3 regions of the Citrobacter meridianamericanus genome follow, and region 3 is predicted to be linked to each of the others. Evidence: predicted binding sites of a transcription regulator. Region 3 holds the regulator's gene; each other region holds the start of a gene.
The links. Region 3 encodes LexA, which represses DNA repair genes until DNA is damaged. Its sites were predicted from a motif close to TNCTGTATGTACATACAGNA; they were not measured.
Positions count from the first base shown of each region.

Region 1: a site for LexA is predicted at 2,489-2,508, ahead of metR (HTH-type transcriptional regulator MetR). Genes of this name have one in related genera too.
Region 2: a site for LexA is predicted at 2,867-2,886, ahead of dinB (DNA polymerase IV). Genes of this name have one in related genera too.

Region 1 covers NZ_CP101036.1:5,188,951-5,193,915, forward strand. The annotation lists gene NMD08_RS25170 (LysR substrate-binding domain-containing protein) at 1-123, shown strand, start outside; gene metE (5-methyltetrahydropteroyltriglutamate--homocysteine S-methyltransferase) at 161-2,422, opposite strand; gene metR (HTH-type transcriptional regulator MetR) at 2,540-3,493, shown strand; gene NMD08_RS25185 (carboxylate/amino acid/amine transporter) at 3,381-4,280, opposite strand; gene yigL (sugar/pyridoxal phosphate phosphatase YigL) at 4,356-4,965, opposite strand, start outside.
Region 2 covers NZ_CP101036.1:4,264,470-4,269,434, reverse strand. The annotation lists gene fadE (acyl-CoA dehydrogenase FadE) at 1-163, opposite strand, end outside; gene lpcA (D-sedoheptulose 7-phosphate isomerase) at 403-981, shown strand; gene NMD08_RS20885 (class II glutamine amidotransferase) at 1,027-1,794, shown strand; gene dpaA (peptidoglycan meso-diaminopimelic acid protein amidase) at 1,765-2,505, opposite strand; gene dinB (DNA polymerase IV) at 2,903-3,958, shown strand; gene pepD (cytosol nonspecific dipeptidase) at 4,010-4,965, opposite strand, start outside.
Region 3 covers NZ_CP101036.1:4,920,694-4,925,658, reverse strand. The annotation lists gene plsB (glycerol-3-phosphate 1-O-acyltransferase PlsB) at 1-909, opposite strand, end outside; gene NMD08_RS23940 (diacylglycerol kinase) at 1,081-1,449, shown strand; gene lexA (transcriptional repressor LexA) at 1,559-2,167, shown strand; gene dinF (MATE family efflux transporter DinF) at 2,238-3,557, shown strand; gene NMD08_RS23925 (CsbD family protein) at 3,694-3,903, shown strand; gene zur (zinc uptake transcriptional repressor Zur) at 3,952-4,470, opposite strand; gene NMD08_RS23915 (cupin domain-containing protein) at 4,586-4,965, shown strand, end outside.

The sequences.
Region 1 (4,965 bases), 270 kb from region 3:
AAACCGATGCGCGAGCATAAACATGCGACAAAATTATTCCTGGCAGCCCGTTCGGATGGCATGGGGAAAGTGTGCCAGTGGTGCATCGACTATTTAAAGAAACCGGCGCTTTATGCCAGTTAACAGGGAAGAGCGGAGGCTTTTGCCTCCGCTGTAGAGGTTAAGCCTGACGCAGATTCTGCGCCGCTTTAACCATGTTGGCCAGCGCAGCACGGGTTTCCGGCCAGCCGCGCGTTTTCAGGCCGCAGTCCGGGTTCACCCACAGACGCTCTGCCGGAATACGCTGCTCGGCTTTCTTCAGCAGGGCTTCAATCCACTCCACGCTCGGGACGTTCGGCGAGTGAATGTCGTAGACGCCCGGCCCGATTTCGTTCGGATAGTCGAACTCTTCAAACGATTCCAGCAGCTCCATATCAGAACGTGAAGTCTCAATAGTGATCACGTCCGCGTCCAGCGCCGCAATGGAATCCATGATGTCGTTGAACTCGCAGTAACACATGTGGGTGTGGATCTGGGTTTCATCCTTCGCCACTGCCGCGTTAATGCGGAAGGCTTCCACGCCCCACTCCAGATACGCCGCCCAGTCGCTGCGACGCAGCGGTAAACCTTCACGCAGTGCCGGTTCGTCAATCTGAATAATACCAATCCCCGCCGCTTCCAGATCCGCGACTTCATCACGCAATGCTAGCGCAATCTGCTTCGCGATGGTTTCACGCGTCACGTCTTCACGCGGGAATGACCAACAGAGAATGGTCACCGGACCGGTCAGCATACCTTTTACCGGTTTGTCGGTCAGCGACTGGGCATACTTCGCCCACTCCACGGTGATCGCTTCCGGGCGGCTGACGTCGCCAATCACCACCGGCGGCTTCACGCAACGGGAGCCATAGCTCTGCACCCAACCGTTCTGGGTAAAGACAAACCCGTCCAGATGCTCACCAAAGTATTCCACCATGTCGTTACGTTCGGCTTCACCGTGTACCAGCACGTCGAGACCCAGGCGCTCCTGTTCGGCGATCGCCTGTTTGATATGTTCCGCGATCCCTGTGCGATAGTTACCGGCATCCAGGTTGCCTTTTTTGAAGTCCAGACGCAGACCGCGAATTTCTGTGGTTTGCGGGAATGAGCCAATAGTCGTGGTCGGCCATGCCGGCAGATTAAAACGGGCACGCTGTGCCTCGGCGCGAACCGGGTAAGCGTTGGCGCGCTGGCTGTCCTGGGCGGTGATCGCCGCCAGACGTTTTTCCACTGCAGCGTTGTGGACGCGGGTAGAGTGACGACGAGCCTGAATCGGTGCGCTCCACGCCACAATTTCCGCCGTATCACCACTGTTTAGCGCATCGCGCAGCAGCGCCAGTTCGCCACATTTTTGCAGGGCGAAAGCAAACCAGCTCTTCACTTCCGCATCAAGGCGGGTTTCCACACTGAGATCGATGGGGCTATGCAGCAGAGAGCAGGAAGAGGCCACCCACAGATTACGTTTTCCGACGATATCTTTAATTTGCGCATATTTCTCACTGAGGTCGGCGCGCCATACGTTGCGCCCGTTCACCAGACCCGCTGACAGCAGCCAGTCGGCAGGCAGACGCTTGTGCAGCTCGGCGACATCATCTTTACCATGCACGAAGTCAACGTGCAGCCCCTGTACCGGCAGCGCGGTAATGGTATCCAGATTCGGCGTGACGCCTTCAAAATAGGTGGTCAGCAGCAGCTTCACCTGGCCTTGCAGGGCGTCATAAGCCGGTTTAAAGGCATCCAGCCACGCTTGCGGCAACTCCAGCACCAGAGCCGGTTCATCGATTTGCACCCACTCAATACCCCGTTTTGCCAGCTCCGCCAGCACCTGCTGGTAAACCGGCAGAATATCGTTCAACAGACTCAGGCGATCAAACTGTTCGCCCTTCACTTTCCCCAGCCACAGGTAAGATACCGGCCCCAGCAGCACAGGTTTCACCTTATGGCCAAGCGCCAGCGCTTCGTCTACTTCATCCAGCAGTTGCGTCCAGGTCAGTTTGAACTGCTGACCTTTGGTGAACTCCGGTACCATGTAGTGATAGTTGGTGTTAAACCATTTAGTCATTTCTGCCGCCGCCGCTGGCTCACCGGTCGGTGCGCGGCCACGACCAATGCGGAATAAGGTATCAATATCAACCGAACCGTCTTTGTTCTGATGACGAGCCGGAACGTTGCCGAGCAGCAGGCTGGTGGTCAGAACATGGTCGTACCAGGCAAAATCACCTACCGGCAGCAGGTCAACACCCGCCAGCTTCTGCTGATCCCAATGGCGGGCACGCAGCTCGCGGCCAACGGCCAGCAATTCTTCACGGGAGGAATTTCCCGCCCAGTAACTTTCTTGCGCTTTCTTCAACTCGCGACGAAGGCCAACACGAGGGAAACCGAGGGTGTGATTAAGTATTGTCATTATATGCCTCTTATTTAATTTGCAGGTTTTAGCCATCCAGATGTTTACACCGCTATATTTCGCAAGTACTGTATATTCCTCAAGCGCAATTTGTTCATGCCGAAGTGAAGGACTTTCATGATCGAGATTAAACACCTGAAAACGCTCCAGGCGTTGCGGAATAGTGGTTCGCTGGCAGCCGCCGCAGCGACGTTGCATCAGACCCAATCCGCCCTTTCTCACCAGTTCAGCGATCTGGAGCAGCGCCTTGGCTTTCGACTCTTTATCCGTAAAAGCCAGCCGCTGCGCTTTACGCCGCAGGGCGAAATTTTGCTGCAGCTGGCAAATCAGGTGTTGCCGCAAATTGGCCGGGCACTGCAGGCCTGCAACGAACCGCAGCAAACCCGGCTGCGAATCGCCATTGAATGCCACAGCTGTATCCAGTGGCTGACGCCCGCGCTGGAGAATTTTCGTGCCAACTGGCCGCAGGTGGAGATGGACTTTAAATCCGGTGTAACGTTTGATCCGCAACCGGCGCTACAGCAAGATGAGCTGGATCTGGTATTAACTTCCGACATTCTGCCGCGCAGTGGACTGCACTACTCACCGATGTTCGATTTTGAAGTCCGCCTGGTACTGGCGCCGGATCATCCGTTAGCCAGCAAAACGCAAATCACACCGGAAGATTTAGCCAGCGAGACGCTGCTTATTTACCCGGTGCAACGGAGTAGACTGGATGTCTGGCGGCATTTCTTACAGCCTGCGGGCGTGAGCCCGTCGCTGAAGAGCGTGGATAACACCCTGCTGCTGATTCAAATGGTTGCCGCCAGAATGGGTATCGCCGCGTTACCACACTGGGTGGTGGAGAGTTTTGAACGCCAGGGCCTGGTGGTGACCAAAACCCTGGGCGATGGATTGTGGAGCCGACTGTACGCCGCCGTGCGTGATGGCGAGCAGCGGCAGCCGGTCACGGAAGCGTTTATTCGCTCAGCGCGGAATCACGCCTGCGATCATCTGCCGTTTGTGCGGAGTGCGGAACGACCCACTTTCGATGTACCCACAGTGAGGCCACTATCACAGCCGCGCCAATGATGAAGCTTGGCCAGTGAGGCTGTTGATGCCAGATAGCCAGGTTGACCAACAGCCCGGCTGGCACATGCATATTGTTCATGATGCCCAACGTACCTGCATCCACTTGGGTCGCACCGTAGTTCCACATAAAGTAACCAATGCCGGACGCCGCCACGCCAAGAAATACCAGGATACCCCACTGTAGCGTAGTGGTAGGCATTTTCTGCGCATTGCCCAGCATGAACCAGGCCACGACAGCCACCATAAAGGCCCCCATGTAAAACCAGGCAAAAGCGTTATGCTGTGGCATTGGGCGGGTTTCCATCAGACGCTTATAGCCCACCATACCGATGGCAAAACTAATGTTGGAAAGCTGCACCAGCAGCAGGCCAGTCCAGAAGTGGCTGGTTACCTGATCGTAACGAATAATCCCCGCGCCAATCACCGCCAGTAACGCACTGAAAGCGTAGCTCCAACGCAGACGCCGCCCGCTCATCAGGTCATAAATCAGCGTGATGTAGAGCGGCGTCAGCACGGTGAAAAGCAATAGCTCTGAAACCGTCAGATACAGGTAGGCGTGAAAACTCAGCATATACATAATGCCAAGCTGCATGGCCCCCACCAGCATATACAGCGCGATTGTTTTTACGCTGTGCCCACGGGTACGTAAAAACGGCAGGAAAACCAGCGCCGCGAGTCCAACGCGCACCAGCACTGCAAAATAGCTATCGACATGACCAGCAAGGTACTCGCCAAACAGGCTGAAGGAAAAGGCCCACAAAATAGTGGTAATGATGAGTAGCGCCACAATGGATGTCTCTTAGAACAGGGAACATCCATTGTAGCGGAGAGTTTAGTTGACAACTGGTCAACTAAAGAACAATTACTTTAAAAAGAGATCGCGCAGGTAGTGCGGCACGGCATCGTCGGCGTTGAGTCCGATGACTTCCAGTTCCGGATGCAGATCCTTCAGACGCTGGTGGGCGTTGCCCATGATGCAGCCTTTGCCCGCCATGGAGAGCATTTCCGCGTCGTTCATCCCGTCGCCAAAAGCGATACAGTCTTTCAGGTTGTAGCCCATCGCTTTCGCTACCGCTTCCAGCGCATGACCTTTCGATACGCCGCCCGCCATGACTTCCAGACAGGTAAGCGTAGAGAAGCTAACGTTGACGCGATCGCCCCAGCGGGCGTTAATCGCCTGCTCCAGCGGCAGCAATCTTTCGTGAGAATCGGTGGTGAAGAAAACTTTGCTGACGCCTTCCGGCTCCAGTAGCGCAGGTTCAAACAGGGAATAGTTAAACACAGCTTCTTTGAAAAAGCGCATTTCGTCGGGGCGATGGCGGTTCATAAACCACTCATCATCACGATAAACGTTGGTCACGATGTCCGGATTTGCATTCACTACGCCAAACAGGTCGCTGGCAATGTCGCGATCCAGGTTATGAGAAAACACCAGATTTCCATCAGAATCATGCACCCGCGCACCGTTGGAG
Region 2 (4,965 bases), 660 kb from region 3:
GGATAATGGCCAGAGGAACCAGCAGCCAGACTGACCACAGGCCAGCTACGCCAAGCGCAGCCGTCCAGGCGAGCAAAATTAAGCTGCTGAGGAATAAGCTCACGCGGTGATAAAACAGAACGCTGAGCAGGACAACCGTAGCGATAATACTCAAAATCATCATAACGAAAAGCTCCCTTGCTTGTAGGAGGTCTGACCACTTGTGATGATATGGTTGTAGTGGATGTGAATTCTTTTAGCAATATGTTTACAAAATAATTACAACAAAGCTCACATTGTTGTCGTTTTAACCGGCACAAAAAATCAAAAGCCGCCGCCATTCCTGTGGCTTGGACTTCTCGCTGGTAGCGCTATCCGGTACACTGCATCTTGTCATTTACATTCATGCTGAAGGATATCCTCATGTACCAGGATCTTATTCGTAACGAACTGAGCGAAGCGGCGGAAACGCTGGCTAATTTTCTTAAAGATGACGCCAATATTCACGCCATTCAGCGCGCGGCGGTCCTGTTGGCAGACAGCTTCAAAGCGGGCGGTAAGGTACTTTCTTGCGGTAACGGCGGCTCCCATTGTGACGCGATGCACTTCGCCGAAGAGCTGACCGGACGCTATCGCGAAAACCGCCCTGGCTACCCGGCGATCGCTATTTCTGACGTTAGCCATATCTCCTGCGTCAGCAACGATTTCGGTTACGATTATGTGTTCTCCCGTTATGTGGAAGCTGTGGGTCGCGAGGGCGATGTCCTGTTAGGCATCTCCACTTCGGGTAACTCCGGTAACGTGATTAAAGCGATTGCTGCGGCGCGTGAGAAGGGAATGAAAGTCATCACCCTGACCGGCAAAGATGGCGGTAAAATGGCAGGCAGCGCGGATATCGAAATTCGCGTGCCGCACTTTGGCTACGCTGACCGCATTCAGGAAATTCATATCAAAGTTATTCATATCCTGATCCAGTTGATCGAAAAAGAGATGGTTAAATAAGACTTCGCTGGGGGCTCGTCGCCCCCGCTGTTGTGGAGGTGATATATGTGCGAACTGCTCGGGATGAGCGCCAATGTGCCAACCGATATCTGCTTTAGCTTCACCGGGTTGGTTCAGCGCGGCGGAGGTACCGGTCCGCACAAAGACGGCTGGGGGATTACTTTTTATGAAGGTAAGGGCTGCCGTACGTTTAAAGATCCGCAACCCAGCTTTAATTCGCCTATCGCCAAACTGGTACAAGACTATCCCATCAAATCCTGTTCTGTGATTGCCCATATTCGTCAGGCGAACCGTGGCGAAGTGGCACTGGAAAATACCCATCCATTTACGCGAGAGCTGTGGGGACGTAACTGGACGTACGCTCATAACGGCCAGCTCAGCGGCTATAAATCGTTGGAAACCGGTAATTTCCGTCCGGTCGGGGAAACCGACAGCGAAAAAGCATTTTGCTGGCTACTGCATAAGCTGACTGAGCGCTATCCACGCACGCCTGGCAATATGACGGCAGTATTTAAGTATATCGCGGTGCTGGCAGGAGAACTGCGAGAGAAGGGGGTCTTCAACATGCTGCTGTCTGACGGGCGTTATGTGATGGCCTTCTGTTCGACCAACCTGTTTTGGATCACCCGGCGTGCGCCATTTGGTGTAGCGACGTTGCTGGATCAGGATGTGGAAATCGATTTTAGCTCAGAGACCACACCCAATGATGTGGTCACCGTGATTGCCACGCAGCCGTTAACCGGCAATGAAACCTGGCAAAAGATTATGCCAGGCGAGTGGGCATTATTTTGTCTCGGGGAGCGCGTAGTTTGATGCCAGCTGCGGCTGGACCACTTCGTGACTCAACGGCTTGCTGATAACGTAACGGCCATCTACGACGGAAACTGTTGGTGGCTTACGCGTTTGTTCGAAGTAATCGTATCCCGGTTTTAGCTGTGACCAGAACTCTTTGTAATACGAGAATTTATGGCGCTGCATGTTGGCGTCGGTCATACGGAACGGATAAATGCTGACCTGCACGCTGGGCTGCCCAAACACCAGCGCACCGGTGACAAACTGGAAAATCTCATCAATGCCGTTATCGGTCATCGCGTAGCAGCCGACGGAAACGCAGGCACCGTGAATCATCAGGTATTTACCTTCATAACCGTGTGCGCGGTCGTAGGCGTTAGGGAAACCAATGTTAATCGCTTTGTAAAAGCGGCTATCCGGTTTCAGCTGTCCGCGCTGTACGCTGTAAAATCCTTCCGGACTTTTGAAATCACCCTGACGCTGTTTCGGCCCTAAGCCGCCGGAATAATTGCAGATCTTATAACTGTCGAGCAATTGATACTGTTCGCCCATCTTGACGTACAGATCCAACGTTCGCTCTTCTTTGAAGATCTGGATATAGACAGGGGAGCCCATTAATTGTTGCTTATATTCTTTGCTGACAGGCGTAGTCGGGCTGCTGCTGCTCAGCAAACCGGCAAACGAAACGCACGGCAATAAAAGCATCGCAAGAAAAAATGCGATTTTACGCATACTACTTATTCCTTGATAAAACGATTACACACGCCAGGACGGCAAAAAGAGTCCCCAAATCGGATAAATCTGGATCTGGAGCGCTCACATTATCACCCAGAGAGTTTTTCGCAAGTCTCTCGTGCTGCGTTTACACTTTAGATTTTCTTTATACGGAAAATTGTGCTTAAAGTCTGTCAGGCGTGGCGTATTTTGTGGGTTAGCGAACTTTATGGTACACCGAACCTCATGAGTTAAATGAGACGCTGCGCGAGCGTGTGTACGCGACGGACAATTTGTGCGTTATCTGTGTGATGCGCGCTTTGTGATGAATGGACACGCACTGACGTTGCAGAGGAACTGACTTCTCATGTCGCAAAAATACTGTATACTTAAACAGTGTTGTGAGAGGTGAGTCATGCGCAAAATCATACATGTCGATATGGACTGCTTTTTCGCGGCGGTGGAAATGCGTGATAATCCCGCCCTGCGTGACATTCCCATTGCCATTGGCGGCAGTCGTGAACGCCGCGGGGTTATCAGCACAGCCAATTATCCGGCGCGTAAATTTGGCGTGCGCAGCGCAATGCCAACCGGAATGGCGTTAAAGCTGTGCCCGCATCTTACCCTGTTACCCGGTCGTTATGAGGCATACAAAGAAGCGTCATGCCAGATTCAGGCGATCTTCTCCCGCTATACCTCGCTGATTGAACCGCTTTCGCTGGATGAAGCCTACCTGGATGTCACCGACAGCGTTTACTGCCACGGCTCCGCGACGCTGATCGCCCAGGAGATCCGCCAGACGATCTTCAATGAACTACAGCTAACCGCCTCTGCGGGGATTGCGCCGGTTAAATTCCTGGCAAAAATCGCCTCCGATCTCAATAAACCCAACGGGCAATATGTGATAACCCCTGCTGATGTCCCTGAATTTCTCAAAACGTTACCGCTGGGGAAAATTCCCGGCGTCGGTAAAGTCTCCGCCGCTAAGCTGGAGTCGATGGGATTGCGTACCTGCGAAGATATTCAAAAATACGATCTGGCTACGCTGCTCAAACGTTTTGGTAAGTTTGGCCGCGTGTTGTGGGAGCGCAGTCAGGGAATTGACGAGCGGGACGTCAACAGCGACAGGCTGCGCAAATCCGTCGGCGTCGAGCGGACACTGGCGGAAGATATTCATCAGTGGTCAGAGTGTGAAGCGATTATTGAGCGGCTCTATCCCGAACTGGAACGGCGTCTGGCAAAGGTTAAGCCGGATCTCCTGATCGCCCGCCAGGGAATAAAACTCAAGTTTAATGATTTTCAGCAGACCACTCAGGAGCATGTCTGGCCGCGCTTAAATAAAGACGACTTAATTGCGACGGCACACAAAACCTGGGAAGCACGTCGGGGAGGGCGAGGTGTGAGGCTGGTGGGGTTACACGTCACGCTGCTGGATCCACAAATAGAAAGGCAGCTGTTATTGGGGTTGTGACATACATGTATTGCCGGATAAGCACAGCGCCATCCGGCATTTAACGCAGATTTACTTCGCCGGAATAGACTTCAGCAGTTCAGTCAGCAGCGTCCAGTAGTGGCCGACGCTTTCGATATGAACCTGCTCATCCGGGGAGTGCGGACCGGTGATGGTTGGCCCGATGGAAACCATGTCCATTTCCGGATACGGTTTTTTGAACAGGCCACATTCCAGACCAGCATGGATGATCTGAATGTTCGGCGTTTTATTGAACAGACGCTGATAGGTTTCACGAACCAGGTGCATAACCGGAGAGTTTGCATCCGGCTGCCAGCCTGGATACGCGCCTTTGGCTTCAGTTTTGGCGCCAGCCAGTTTACCCAGTGAATCCAGCATGCTCACCACGTAGTCTTTACCGCTGTCGATCAGCGAACGTACCAGGCAGTGGATCTGGACATTATCGTCAGTCATGGTTACCACACCGACGTTCAGGGAGGTTTCTACCACGCCTTTGGCGACGTCGGAGTTGCGGATCACACCGTTAGGGGTGGCGTTCAGCAGACGTACAAAGCTGTCGCGAGACTGCGCGGTTAGCGCGGCTTTGTCGTTAGTAACGGCATCCAGCAGCAGAGCCAGATTTTTCTCTTTAGCTTCCAGCTCGTTTTTCAGGATTTCCTGGTAGGTGCTGACCAGCGCTTTTAACGCATCAACTTTATCTGCAGCCACGGCGAGGGTAGCGAAGGCTTCACGCGGAATCGCATTGCGCAGCGTACCGCCGTTGAAATCAACCAGACGCAGATCCAACTCTTCAGCGTGACCCGCCAGGAAGCGTACCAGCAGCTTGTTCGCGTTGCCGAGACCCACGTGGATTTCACCGCCGGAGTGGCCACCTTTCAGACCTTTTAACGTCAGCTTAAAGCTCTGGAAGCCAGCCGGGATTGCTTCACGGGACAGCGGCAGGTTAGAGGTAAAGTCGATCCCACCTGCGCAACCCATATAGATCTCACCTTCTTCTTCTGAGTCGG
Region 3 (4,965 bases):
AACATAAACGATTTCATGCCCATCGTGCGCCAACTGACGTACACGTTCCGCATTATGAACGTTAATCCCCTGATACAGACGGTTCCAGGTAAAGCCCAGAATTCGGTCCGTGAGGCGGATCATCTCGTAGGAGAAGTTGGCGGCAATCTCTTCCATCAGTGCAATGGCATTTTGCTGTGCTTTTTCGTGGGAGATTTTTTTACTGCGCGCTTCATCTTCTACCGCGCGAGCGATCGCTTTTGACGCCAGCAGCTTATTAAACAGATCCTGGCGGGCAGGGAGGCGAGGGCCAACCGCGGCCAGACGCTGGCGAGCAAAATGCATACGCGCCACGCGTGCCAGTTTCTGAGCGATTATCTTATCCGTACCGTGTTCATCCGCCATACGACGCAGGGAGACTGATGGGGAGAAACGGACAAAACTGTCGCGACCCAGCCAGGACACAGCAAAGAATTTCTGTACGCCGTTCAGCATGCGCAGCGGCGGATTGACTTCGCCTTTTTCGCGTCCTGGCGCACGGCCAAACATCACCGAAACCGGCACCATCTGCACATCCAGATCTGGATTGCTGCGATGCAGGTCGAGATAGTTATGGAACAGCTTGATGGACTCTTCTTTCGGCGTGTAATAGGTGAACACGCGCGGGCCGCCGTGAATAAACACGTAGCGCGGCAGCAGAGTCCCGTCTATCTCCAGCGGTTCCAGGGGATCGGGGAGATCGTGCACCAGACATTGGGCACGCAGCGTCAGCAAGTCTGCTTTTGAATTGTACGGTAGGACGTACATAATGGGACGAGACGTATCGAGTCCCAATTCCGGGGCAGGTTCTGCCGGAATAGACTTGCTTTTTACCAGGATGCTTAATGGTAAATTCAGTAATTTGTAGTAAATTCGTGGCCAGCCGGACATAAACGATGTAAAGCCTCTGGTTAATAATGCAAATGCGCTGCAAGGATATCAGAAAGTTTAGTGAATTTCTGTGGTATCCCGTCATACTTCGCGCTGCTTTGCCACCCCCTGAAACAAACGGGGTAACGTTACAATGACATTGACGCTAATAATGTAAAAAGGTTCTTTTTGATGGCCAATAATACCACTGGATTCACCCGAATTATCAAAGCTGCAGGCTATTCCTGGAAAGGTTTTCGCGCCGCATGGATCAATGAGGCGGCATTCCGCCAGGAAAGCGTTGCCGTGCTGCTGGGCGTAGCTATCGCCTGCTGGCTGGACGTCGATGCGATTACCCGCGTGCTGTTAATTGGTTCCGTGATGCTGGTGATGATCGTTGAAATCCTCAACAGTGCGATTGAGGCGGTGGTTGATCGCATAGGCTCTGAGTATCACGAACTTTCCGGCCGGGCGAAAGATATGGGTTCTGCGGCGGTGTTGTTGTCTATTTTCGTTGCTCTGATCACCTGGGGCATTCTGTTGTGGCCGCATTTGCGATAAGGATTCCACATCTTCATAAATCTCCTGCTTTTTGTGCAGTTTGCGGTTCCAAAATCACCTTTAGCTGTATATACTCACAGCATAACTGTATATACACCCAGGGGGCGGAATGAAAGCGTTAACGGCCAGGCAGCAAGAGGTGTTTGATCTCATTAGAGATCACATCAGCCAGACAGGTATGCCACCGACGCGTGCGGAGATCGCGCAGCGTTTGGGGTTCCGTTCCCCAAACGCTGCTGAAGAACATCTGAAAGCGCTGGCGCGTAAAGGTGTGCTGGAAATTGTCTCCGGTGCATCGCGTGGTATTCGACTGCTGCAGGAAGAAGAAGAAGGATTACCGCTTGTCGGTCGTGTGGCGGCAGGCGAGCCACTTCTGGCGCAGCAACACATCGAAGGCCACTACCAGGTCGATCCCTCATTGTTCAAACCGAACGCCGATTTTCTGCTGCGGGTTAGCGGTATGTCGATGAAAGATATCGGTATTATGGACGGCGATTTGCTGGCGGTGCATAAAACTCAGGACGTGCGTAACGGACAGGTTGTTGTTGCCCGTATCGACGACGAAGTCACGGTTAAGCGCCTGAAAAAGCAGGGCAACAAGGTTGAACTTCTGCCAGAAAACAGTGAATTTAAACCTATCGTTGTCGATCTGCGCGAGCAAAACTTCACCATTGAAGGGCTGGCGGTAGGCGTCATTCGTAACGGTGAATGGCTGTAATCATGTATTAATACTGTGGCGCATTCTGCGCCACAGCTAGTTTTCACTTCTTTTCATCAGGCTTTCCTGTATGCCTTTCTTTACCGCCTCTGATAAAGCGCTCTGGCACCTCGCCTTACCGATGATCTTCTCCAATATCACCGTTCCCTTGCTGGGGTTGGTGGATACTGCTGTGATTGGTCATCTGGACAGCCCGGTCTATCTTGGCGGCGTTGCTGTCGGGGCCACGGCGACCAGTTTTCTCTTTATGCTGCTTCTTTTTTTGCGCATGAGTACCACCGGTCTTACCGCGCAGGCATTTGGTGCGAAAAATCCACAGGCGCTGGCGCGCGCGCTGGTACAGCCGCTGATGCTGGCATTGGGCGCAGGGGTACTTATCGCGCTGTTTCGCACGCCGATTATCGATTTAGCGCTGCATATTGTCGGGGGAAGTGAACCTGTACTTGAACAAGCCCGGCGTTTCCTTGAAATCCGCTGGCTCAGCGCGCCAGCCTCGCTGGCGAATCTGGTGCTGCTCGGCTGGTTGCTGGGCGTGCAGTATGCGCGAGCGCCGGTTATCCTGCTGATTGTCGGCAATATTCTCAACATTGCGCTCGATTTATGGCTGGTGATGGGTCTGCATATGAACGTGCAGGGTGCGGCACTGGCAACGGTGATTGCTGAATATGCCACACTGCTTATCGGTCTGATGATGGTGCGCAAAGTCCTGCATATGCGCGGAATATCGCTGGCAATGTTGAAACAGGCGTGGCGGGGCAACTTCCGTCGTTTGTTGGCACTCAACCGTGACATCATGCTGCGTTCGCTGCTGTTGCAGCTCTGCTTTGGGGCCATTACGGTGCTGGGGGCGCGTCTGGGAGGCGATATCATTGCGGTTAATGCCGTACTGATGACTTTGCTGACGTTTACCGCTTATGCACTGGACGGATTTGCCTATGCCGTGGAAGCGCATTCGGGCCAGGCCTATGGGGCGCGGGACGGCAGCCAGTTGCTGGATGTCTGGCGAGCAGCGTGTCGACAGTCAGGAATTGTGGCAATCCTTTTTTCGCTGATCTATGCCTTGTTTGGCGAGCAGATTGTGGCGCTGCTGACCTCACTGTCGCAAATCCAACTTTTGGCCGATCGCTATCTTTTCTGGCAGGTGGTTTTACCGCTGGTGGGCGTGTGGTGTTATCTGCTTGACGGTATGTTTATTGGCGCAACGCGGGCTGCAGAAATGCGTAACAGTATGGCCGTTGCCGCAGTGGGATTCGCCTTAACGCTCCTGACGTTGCCGTGGCTGGGAAATCATGGTTTGTGGCTGGCGTTAACCGTTTTCCTCGCGTTGCGCGGGCTGTCGCTGGCCTTTATCTGGCGGCGTCACTGGCGTAATGGAACCTGGTTTGCCTGATCAGAATGGTTAAAAATTCCGAATAGTAAATAAAACCCAGAATCACTGACTACACTTATTCTCACGTCCAGAGAAAACAGCATGTGTCTGGACATGGCACTCTCGCTATTCACAACCTAACGATGAGGACTTGATGATGAATAAAGACGAAGTCGGCGGCAACTGGAAGCAGTTTAAAGGTAAAGTGAAAGAGCAATGGGGCAAACTGACCGATGATGATATGACGGTCATTGAAGGTAAACGTGACCAACTGGTTGGTAAAGTCCAGGAGCGTTACGGTTACGCCAAAGATCAGGCGGAAAAAGAAGTTAACGATTGGGAAAAACGTAATGATTACCGCTGGTAATTGACCCTTCCCTCCTGAGAGTACAAGGATGTACGCTCTCCCACCTGACTAACGCCCAACTTTCTTCTTCACCTGAATTGTGTGGTCATGCTGGCAGTCGCCTGGATGACGGCATGACTCAACTTCCACACAGGCCGGACACAGCCCGTGGGCTTCAATAACATTATGTCGCAAAGCAAAGCCCATTTTGGCCGCCAGCGTATGCATGATGTCTTCCACACCTTCTGCGCACTCTTCTTTTACCACGCCACAGCGGTCGCAAATGAACATCGCAGAACTGTGCGTTGGCTGATCGAACAGATGACAAAGGACATAGCTGTTGGTGGATTCCACCTTATGCACAAACCCTTGTTCAAGCAGAAAATCGAGCGCGCGATACACGGTTGGTGGTTTGGCCTGCGGCTCGGTTTCCCGCAACAGGTCGAGCAGGTCGTAAGCGCTGATGGCACCTTCCTGCAGGCTCATCAGTCGCAGCACTTCGAGGCGTTGTGGCGTAAGCCGCACGTTGCGTTGCGCACAGAGTTTTTCAGCTTGAGCCAATAACTCTTGCGTAGTGGTTTTGTCCATTTGGCGCCTCGATTTGCGTGGAAGGTTAATCCCTTACTTTAACATGTTCTGCTTAAAACGCCGAGATCCGCCGCGATGTGCTATACCTGAGCCATCGCAATACTGGAAAATAAACATGAAAAGACCCGATTGTATTCGTCACTGGCGTGAAGTTGAGGGGGCCGATGATTCCACCTACCCAGACAGCGATGAGCTGTTTGCCATAGGAGCGCCGCTTGCCCGCAAATTGGGGTTAGGACGACTCGGCATTCATCATGAACGCCTGCCGCCAGGTCGGCGCACGTCTTACCCGCATGCTGAAAGTGATGAAGAAGAGTTTATCTATGTGCTGGAAGGATATCCTGAGGCCTGGATTAACGGTTATTTATGGAAGCTGGAGCCTGGCGACAGTGTTGGTTTTCCTGCAGGTACTGGCGTGTGTCACACCTTTATCAATAACACCAGTGAAGAGGTACGTCTGCTGGTCGTGGGTGAGGCGAACAAAAAATACAATCG